One region of the Pseudoalteromonas sp. P1-11 genome, then DNA from elsewhere that is predicted to be linked to it. Evidence: predicted binding sites of a transcription regulator. Region 1 holds the regulator's gene; each other region holds the start of a gene.
The links. The regulator LexA, encoded in region 1, represses DNA repair genes until DNA is damaged. The targets are predictions, from matches to a motif close to TACTGTATNNNNATACAGTA.

Region 1 (3,290 bases):
TGCGCTGCTCATACTTTGAGGCTTTGCCGCCTTTAACTGCGGTTTTATGAGTATTGCTATTAGCAATGCGCGCGGCTTTTTGTTTGCTCATGCCTTCATCTCGAAGTGCATCGTACTGATCGTCGTTTTTAATTTGCGGGCCATGATCTACCATAATTGTCCTCCTGAAGCGTTTAATTACACAGTGTGTGTATAACTTTCATACATAAACGGTAAAATTAAGCGTAACTAGCCTAACCCGTTTTATAAGGCAAATTAGGTGCCAATGGCGTTTAAACAGGTATTTTCTATGAATAAAGCCATGTTTAGCGCTTAGTTGATTTGGTATAAAAGTAAAACTGCGTTAAAGTTTGCGATGAAACTATAAGAGGGTAAAAAGCAGACAATGTCGGAAATTCAATTTTTAAATGTAGATCTAGAGCTTGAGTCTAAACAAGATATTAGCGCCCTGGTGGCAGACTTAAAGAAAAACGCGATGGTTTTGCATTATGACAAAGACGAATATCGTCAATTGGCGCGTATTGAAGCCTCAGGTGATATAACCACGCCAGACAAAGCAATCAACCACTTATGTGAATTAATAGAGTCGTGTTCACGTAATGCGCTTAAGCAGTGGCTAAGCTGTTCGCGCAGAACGTTTGATATAGGCTTTGAGTCGGGCACGTCACCTAAGTGTTTTAACCAAGCTCTACATGCAGATACACTGCTACGTATATCTGCCATTGGCGCTGGTATGGAAATAACGATTTACCCTATCGAAAAGTAGCCATAGTTAATTATTTGCGCTCGACAACCGCTGCGGTCATTTTTGATACGCAGCAAAGCTCGCCGCGGCTATTGGTTATTTTTATTTCCCATACAGAACTGCGCTTACCAATATGAAATGCACGAGTAACGGCGGTTAAAGTGCCATTTCGAGAGGCCTTTAAGTGGCTGGCGCTAATTTCCTGTCCAACACAATAAAATTTTGTAAAGTCCACGACAAAGTTAGCGGCGTAGCTTGCTACGGTTTCGGCAAGTACCACATTTGCGCCACCATGTACCATACCAATAGGATTATGATGCTCAGGAATAGCAGGCATGGTAGCCACTAGGTAATCATCTCCTATTTCGGTTATTTCTATGCCCATGGTTTTCATTAGCGTGCCTTGGCCGTTTATTCCCTCATCTAACTGTTTGCAAAGCTCTAATGTGATGGGTTGATGCCAAATACTCATAATTACTCCTTTATATTGAAAGCAAATTTATAGCATTTTAAATACTGAACGTCTGTAATTACCTAAAATTTATCCAAGTGCGGTGTATTTGGCTATTTTAAAGCACAATTTAAATTTGCGATTTTTATTTAACTGTATATACTCACAGTTAAATGTACTGTATGGAAAACCAGTTGTATGCGACCATTAACTAAACGCCAAGCTCAAATACTCGAACTAATAAAAGTTTTTATTAAAGACACTGGTATGCCTCCTACACGTGCCGAAATTGCGCAAACACTCGGTTTTAAAAGTGCCAATGCCGCAGAAGAGCACTTAAAAGCGCTTGCCAAAAAAGGTGTTATTAAAATGAAACCAGGCGCAAGCCGTGGTATTCAATTGGTTGAAGAAGAGGAGCCTGAGCAACTAGGTCTACCATTAATAGGTAGAGTTGCAGCGGGTTCGCCTATTTTGGCGCAAGAACATGTTGAGAGTCACTGTAAAATAGACCCACTCATGTTTAAACCAGCCGCCGACTTTTTACTGCGTGTTAACGGCATGAGTATGAAAGATATAGGTATTATGGATGGTGACTTGCTTGCCGTACACCGTACTCAAACAGCAGAAAACGGCCAAGTTGTGGTTGCACGAGTAGATGAAGACGTAACCGTAAAACGCCTAGAAAAAGCAGGCCGAAAAGTATTATTACACGCCGAAAACGAAGAGTTTACGCCAATTGAAGTAGACCTTGAAAACGAATCTTTTAATATTGAAGGGTTAGCCGTTGGCGTAATAAGAAATGCCGACTGGATGTAATTTTTAACTATTTTTAAGTAATATCTATAAATGCGCACTTTTTAGTGTGCATTTTTGTTTTAGAAACAAACCTTCCACCATCTCAAAGCGCCCTAAAATTATTTAGGCTGTAAACTTTTTTTCACTCATACTTTTATCTTCCTAAGCGTGTTACATCCCTTAATTTTGCTCGTATCTTGGCTGTTAAATAACAATTTAATACGCCGTCATTTAGTCAAATTTAAAATATCACTTGATTGTTTTTTATACTAAAACTTGCTTGTTGTACGTTTTTTAGCTAATCATTAATGTGCTGGACTAACAATAACTCACAGCTTTTTAGTTATGAGAACACACAATATACACAAACCTTTTGTTGTCCTAGCGATACCGATCAAAAATAAGATTGGTTAAAAAATAAAAATAACGAATTGGCGTTTAAGCCGTATGCCTCTTCGCTTTGCATTCGCAATAGCATCAAAGGAGCCGTCACATGGGTAAACTGACCTCTACCTTGTGGCTTGTGTTGATTATGTTCCCGCAGCAAGTGCTGGCTAATAGCCAATACAATATGCGCAAGGGCGTAACCGATATAAGTAATAATGTATATCAGCTACACATGACCATATTTTTAATATGTTGTGTGATTGGGGTGATAGTGTTCGCAATAATGTTTTGGGCACTGATTCATCACCGTAAATCTAAAGGGGCAGTTCCTGCCCAATTTCATGAAAGTACCAAAGTAGAAATTCTTTGGACTGCCATTCCGTTTGTTATTTTAATTGCCATGGCAATCCCTGCCACTAAAACCCTCATTGCGATGGAAGATGCCAGTAAGGCCGACTTAACCATTAAAATTACAGGGTCACAGTGGAAGTGGCATTATGAATACATGGGAGAAGACGTAGAGTTTTACTCTATTTTATCTACCCCTCAAGACGAAATAGCCAACCTTGCTAATAAAAACCCTAATTACTTACTTGAGGTTGATAAACCTTTAGTACTGCCAATTAATCAAAAGGTGCGTTTTTTAATGACCTCTGATGATGTTATTCACTCTTGGTGGGTACCCGATTTTGCCGTTAAAAAAGATGCCAATCCGGGGTTTATCAACGAAACGTGGACCAACATTAACGAAGAAGGTATTTACCGAGGACAGTGTGCAGAACTGTGCGGTAAAGATCATGGTTTTATGCCCGTGGTGGTTGAAGCTAAATCGCAAGAGGACTTTAACGCATGGCTTGCAGATGCTAAGCAAGCTAAGCAAAAAGCCGCACTTGCTGATGCCGCATTGCTTGA
Region 2 (3,290 bases), on a different contig from region 1:
CTGGGCGTGCGCCGTTTAGGTATTTACCCGTTAGCAGGCCAGCAGCAAGCGGCGACCAAGGTAAATAAGCAATGTCTTCATGGATACACAGCTCAATTAAGTAGGGCCAATCTTTAGCGTGCGCTAGGCTAAACTCGTTCTGAATAGACACCATACGCGGTAAGTTATGCGCTTTTGCTAAATTTAGAAATTGGCTAATGCCCCATGGGGTGTCATCTGAAAGGCCACAATATTTTATTTTTCCGGCTTTAACACACTCATCAAGGCCCTCTAAAATATCAAGCATACCCGCCTGTTGTTGCTCAGTATCTACGTCACTAAAAGTGAGTTTACCTGGCCACTGCCTGCCAAAATGTGGGGTAGAGCGATTAGGCCAATGCAATTGGTATAAATCTATGTAGTCGGTTTGTAGGCGTTTCAGCGAGTTATCTACGGCCTCAATGACAGCGCTGCGTGTTATATCGCCGCCATCTCGTACCCACGATAGGCCATTGCCTGCAATTTTACTCGCCAATACAATATTACCGCGCTTTTGCGCATTGCGACTAAGCCAGTTACCTATAATTTGCTCTGTTTTACCGTAGGTCTCTGGTGAAGGAGGAACGGCATACATTTCGGCAGTATCAATAAAATTAACGCCTTGTGCTAAGGCATAAGCTATTTGCTCATCGGCGTCTTGTTGGGTATTTTGTTTACCCCAAGTCATGCTGCCTAAGCATACTCTAGAAACATCAACACCGCTGCTGCCTAACGGACTGTATTGCATTTAAAATCCTTAAATTATGTAAGATCTTGAGAGTGGATAATTAATATCAATTCGCAATAAAACCGAATTAAGCGAATTGGTGTAGCGCCGATAGTAATGGCTCTGAAATCGCCGCTTTTTGTCCTGTTTTAAAGTCAAACATAACAACTTGAGAATAGCCTGTGGTAGTAATAGCTTGCTGAGCATGGCTAAATACAGAGTAATTCATCATAAAACGGTCGCTTTTTATATCTGAAATAGTAATACCTACGGTTAAGGTATCTGGGAAGGTCACTGGACGTTTATAGCGAATATTGTTTTCACTAATGACCGGGCCTATTCCACCTGGTTTTATCGTATCAAACTGATTTATTTTATTTAGAAAATCGATACGCGCAATTTCAAAATAACGCAAGTACACCACGTTGTTAACATGTTGTAGGGCGTCCATATCGGCCCATGCTACGGTGATATCGGTATGAATAGGGTGCTGATCTTTGAACCTTTGCATGTATGTGTACTCTTAGTTTTAAATGAATGAGGTTATCAATATGGTGTTTGTAGCTCAAGACAATAAATGCCATGTTTTTTTATAAGATGATTGTACCTATTTATTTTTAGGGCTACAGTTAAATAACACAGACAACACACACACGAGAACACACATGCAAAATATAATTAATTGGGCTTTAGCCAGTTTAGTTTTTATAGCGTCTTTTGCTTGCTATGCAATGGGTAATGCCTCCGGCGGCATAATGCTTTTAGCTGCGGGGTTTTTATTGGAATTTGTTTTTTGGCTACATTGCTTTAAAAAATCAAAGCGCTTTAAGCAGCCGTTTTAAAAAAGCGGTTTAAAGCTTGCACGGTTTAACACGCTACACCTAGTAGCGCTTTTAACTTTAGCAAGCTAAACAGGCTTTAATGGACTTGCTTAATGAAAGTGAATCCTTAATAATGGCTGTATAAATAAACAGTTGTTATGTGGTGATGAAAAAGTTTATTCATATCGACATGGACTGCTTTTATGCAGCGGTTGAAATGCGCGATAACCCCAAACTTGCCAGTGTGCCTTTAGCGATTGGTGGCAATAGCCGTCGTGGCGTGCTCTCTACAGCAAATTATATAGCGCGCGAATATGGTGTTCGCTCGGCTATGTCTAACTACCACGCTAAGCAATTATGTCCCGATTTAGTTATTGTGCCTGGGCGCATGGCGGTTTATAAAGAAATTTCTAACCAAATACGCGCTGTATTTAAACGCTACACCGATCAAATAGAGCCGCTGTCGCTTGATGAAGCTTACCTAGATGTAACCAACAGCACCGCATGCAAAGGCAGCGCAACGCTTATTGCTCAGCAAATTAGAGCAGATATTTATAACGATACCGGCCTTACTGCCTCTGCCGGAGTTGCCCCCATTAAGTTTATTGCCAAAATAGCCAGTGACGAAAATAAACCCAATGGCCAATTTGTGGTTTTACCGGATGAAGTTGATGCGTTTTTAAATAATTTACCGCTAGGTAAAATCCCTGGTGTGGGCAAAGTAACCCTCGAAAAGCTTAATTTAAAGGGGTTATACACAGGTAAAGACGTTCGCGAGAAAGGCGTTAATTGGATGCAGCAGCACGTGGGGAATTTTGGTGTATCGCTTTATCAAAAATGTGCTGGCGAATATATTGGTAAAGTAACCACTGAGCGAGTGCGTAAATCCCTTAGTGTTGAACACACCTATGAATACAATAAAAATAGCTTACAAGAATGTTTAGATCAGTTACCTAAATTACTGGAAGAGCTAACAGCGCGCCTTAATAAGCAACAGCTACAAAATCGTATTAATAAGCTAAGTGTAAAAGTGAAGTTTGCAAACTTTGTTGTTACTTCAGCGGATCAAGCTCATCATCAATTAAATACTGCTATTTTTACTGAATTACTCTCTAAGGCGTATCAACGCGGTATGCAGCAACCGGTGCGTTTATTAGGTATTGGAGTGGGTGTTAAAAATGAACCTAATTTAAATCTGCAACTGAGTATTCTTGATTAACTACATGCTTTTTTGCAATTGAAAGTGCTTTAGCAAAGTAATTTAAACGTGGTATAAGCAGGGGCTGCCTTTACAAAAAACTATATAGTGATTGTTAATTTCTTCTAAAACATGGAGTCACTTTAGTTAGCTGTAAAACCAAGTTGCCAGATTAAAATGAGCTGATCGCAGTTGGCTGGTTTTGTGTTTTTATATCAACGATAATAGCCCCTTATGTTTTCTAACAGGAGTTTTACTTATGGCATATCCTCAAGCGATAGCTGCACAATCACTTAGTGCAAGCTTTGACTCATTTTCTCACGATGCACTTATTATAATTAGTGATGACTTTTCTCAATTAGCCAATAACTCATTAAGTGATGCTATCGAATCACACGCTAAAGTAGATTCTCGTATTGGTAAACAAGTTACGTTTTTAGTGGTTGATAATGTACGCGTTGTTTTAGCACCTACGGGGCCGCTTAACCGCGATTACGATGATGTAAGGCGCTACTTTGATGCTGCT
Region 3 (3,290 bases), on a different contig from region 1:
GCAGTACACGTTGGCCTAAGTTAAAACCACTTTCTTCAAATACAGCATGGCTTACTGATGCGCTAAAACGTCCTGCAGCAGGCGGTCGTGATACCTGTGTTTTAATACGAATTTCTTCTACGCAATCTTCGGGTATTTCGCGTAAAAACCGCGACGGGCTATGGTACTTTTCTTGGCCGTATAAACGACGGCTTTCGGCATGGCTTATGTAAAGTTTGTCCATGGCACGGGTCATACCCACGTAACAAAGGCGGCGTTCTTCTTCTAAGCGCCCTGACTCTTCATTACTTTGCTGCGATGGGAACATGCCTTCTTCAACGCCCACCATAAACACAAGTGGAAACTCTAAGCCCTTAGCAGAGTGAAGAGTCATCATTTGCACAGCGTCTTCGTGTTCATCGGCTTGGCCTTCACCAGATTCAAGTGAGGTGTAGGCTAAAAAGCCTTGTAGTGGTGAGCTAAACTCTTCTTCTTCGGGGAGTTCATACTGATCGCAGGCACTAATAAGCTCTTCTAAGTTTTCTACGCGAGCTCGGCCTTTTTCGCCTTTTTCAGCTTGATACATGGCCATTAAACCAGACGTTTGAATAGCGTATTTGGCTTGCTCTTGCAGTGTAAGGTCGCTAATTTTATCTTCTATGTGCTCTACCAACTCTACAAATTTTGTAACAGCGCTTGCCGCACGACCCGATAAATGTTGTTGTTCAACAATTGCTTTAGCTGCGTACCAAAGAGGCAGCGACTCAGCACGCGCACAGTCGCGTATATGGCTAAGTGTTTTATCGCCAATACCGCGCGCAGGGGTGTTAATTACACGCTCAAATGCGGCATCGTCTTGGCGGTTTCCTACCAATCGTAAGTACGATAGCGCATCTTTAATTTCTTGACGTTCGAAGAATCGCATACCACCGTAAATACGGTATTTTAAGCCTTCTTGCAGCATGGCTTCCTCGAGTACACGAGATTGCGCGTTACTACGGTATAAAATAGCGGCGTCTTGCAACGCATTACCAGCATTTAACCAGCTGCGTAGCTTGCTGCTTACAAAACGGGCTTCGTCTAGCTCGTTAAAGGCGGCATAAATTGATATAGGCTCGCCTTCGTTACCATCGGTCCAAAGGCTTTTACCCATGCGCTCGGAATTATTTTTAATTAGCGCATTAGATGCTTTTAGAATGGTCGCGGTTGAGCGGTAGTTTTGCTCAAGACGAATAGTTTCGGCGTCAAAATCAGTTAAAAAGCGTTTAATGTTTTCTATTTTAGCGCCACGCCAACCGTAAATACTCTGGTCATCGTCGCCTACAATCATAATGCTTTGTGTATCACCAGCAAGTAGCTTTAACCATGCGTATTGAATGGTATTGGTATCTTGGAACTCGTCTACCAGCATGTGGGCAAAGCGCTGCTGGTAATGGCGAAGTAGCGTAGGGTTATTTTTAAGTACTTCGTAGCTACGTAGCAGTATTTCTGCAAAATCGACTAAACCTGCACGGTCACACGCCTCTTGATAGGCGGCATATACACGTAGCATCATTTGCTCGTTTATATCGTAGGCTTGAATATCTTTAGGGCGCAGGGCTTCATCTTTTTTAGCGCTGATGTACCAGCCAAATTGTTTGGCGGGCCATTTTTTGTCATCAATATTCATTGATTTTAATAAGCGCTTGATCATTCTAAGTTGATCGTCAGAGTCTAAAATTTGAAAGGCTTCTGGCAGGTTTGCTTCACGGTGATGAGCGCGCAAAATACGGTGTGATAAACCATGGAATGTACCAATCCACATGCCACCGACAGGGGCTTTTAGGGTTTCTTCAACACGGGTGCGCATTTCTTTAGCGGCTTTATTAGTAAAGGTAACCGCAAAAATACTATAAGCAGAGGCTTGCTCAACCTGCATTAACCACGCGATACGATGAACTAAAACACGTGTTTTACCCGAACCAGCACCTGCTAATACCAGCATGTTTTGTAGTGGGGCTGCAACGGCATCGCGTTGTTTGTCATTTAAGCCATCGAGTAATTCAGAAACGTCCATCGTTACGCCTTTTCAGTCAATAATGAGGGCAGTATAACAGGTGTTTTTGTTAGGCTAAATAAAATACTGTTTTTATGAACAGCTATTCTAAAAATACTTGTAAAACTAATCGCTTAGTCGCTTTTTTGTACTCTTAAGTAACGATAATTAATAATAAAAATAATCAAATTGACCTATATTTAGTAAAAAATACTAAAGCAGTTATTTAGTAGTAATTTAACTATTTGATTTTTAAGCTTTAATAAATTGGCATAAAGTGTGATAGTAAGTAAATAACTAAAACTTAAAATTAATTAACTACAGAGGTGAGTATGGCTGATCAAGGTTCTGGCGGTAATGTTATTGCAGCGTTGTGTAATATATTTTTTCCTGGTTTAGGGCAATTGGTACAAGGGCGAATTTTAGCCGCTATCTTTTTTGCGCTAGCTATTATAATTAGTTACGCACTTATTTATGTATTAGTAGGCTTCGTACTCGTGCCTATTATTTATTTATGGTCGATTATAGATGCTGCACGTTTTAGATCGCGAAGTTAGCTTTTATGTCACCTATTTAATAGCGCCCATTGGCGCTATTTTGCGTTTTAGGGTCGGTGTTTAAGGCTATTTATGGGTATAATTAGTGCATTAGCGTTTTAAAAGTAAAAATTATGGAATATCAATTTATACGTGACCCTATTAGTGGGCTGCGCATTAAAATAAGCAGCGAGCATGCCCTAATTGGCCGCTGGTTAAACGAAGAAATTGGCAAAGAAAAAGTCGCGATGGTACAAGCACTTATTAGCTCGGTAAAAACAAGTTACGAGCCAATAACGTTAAAAGGCCAAGAGATAGACTTAATACTCTCTAAAGACGAAGCCTTATTTGAAGCCCATGCTCTACACCAAGACAGCGAAGATTTAGTCGCCTATCAAGATGATGACTTAATGCTTGAAGAAAATGGCCTAGTGAGTGGTTGTGGCTTTGAAGATTTTATAGATTTAATAGAGTCGTGGGCTGAGTTTAGTGGCTCGCGTTAAATGTTTAAAAGGCCAATCTAGTTGGCCTTTTTTGTAATATCAATTGTGTTAAGTTATTAGGCATTTATAGCGCTCTATTTAGCACCCTAGAATGGTTAAATATTTAAGTCGATTGGTATAACTACAGATTATTGATTTTCTATTGATTTAACGCCAGCTAATAATAGCTCCTCTGTTAAACGTACTTTGTAATTAGGGTTTGCGTATTGAAAATACACAACGCCGTTTTTATCAATT

Region 2: a site for LexA is predicted at 1,702-1,721, ahead of dinB (DNA polymerase IV). Genes of this name have one in related genera too.
Region 3: a site for LexA is predicted at 2,100-2,119, ahead of uvrD (DNA helicase II). Genes of this name have one in related genera too.

The regions. Positions count from the first base shown of each region.
Region 1 covers NZ_LJSP01000010.1:33,447-36,736, forward strand. The annotation lists gene AN390_RS15230 (Rho termination factor N-terminal domain-containing protein) at 1-154, opposite strand, end outside; gene AN390_RS15235 (hypothetical protein) at 386-766, shown strand; gene AN390_RS15240 (PaaI family thioesterase) at 777-1,217, opposite strand; gene lexA (transcriptional repressor LexA) at 1,395-2,012, shown strand; gene coxB (cytochrome c oxidase subunit II) at 2,485-3,290, shown strand, end outside.
Region 2 covers NZ_LJSP01000006.1:38,892-42,181, reverse strand. The annotation lists gene AN390_RS11850 (aldo/keto reductase) at 1-766, opposite strand, end outside; gene AN390_RS11845 (thioesterase family protein) at 834-1,256, opposite strand; gene dinB (DNA polymerase IV) at 1,733-2,785, shown strand; gene AN390_RS11835 (leucyl aminopeptidase family protein) at 3,024-3,290, shown strand, end outside.
Region 3 covers NZ_LJSP01000008.1:4,476-7,765, forward strand. The annotation lists gene uvrD (DNA helicase II) at 1-2,035, opposite strand, end outside; gene AN390_RS13860 (hypothetical protein) at 2,347-2,571, shown strand; gene AN390_RS13865 (YacL family protein) at 2,685-3,053, shown strand; gene AN390_RS13870 (peroxiredoxin-like family protein) at 3,182-3,290, opposite strand, start outside.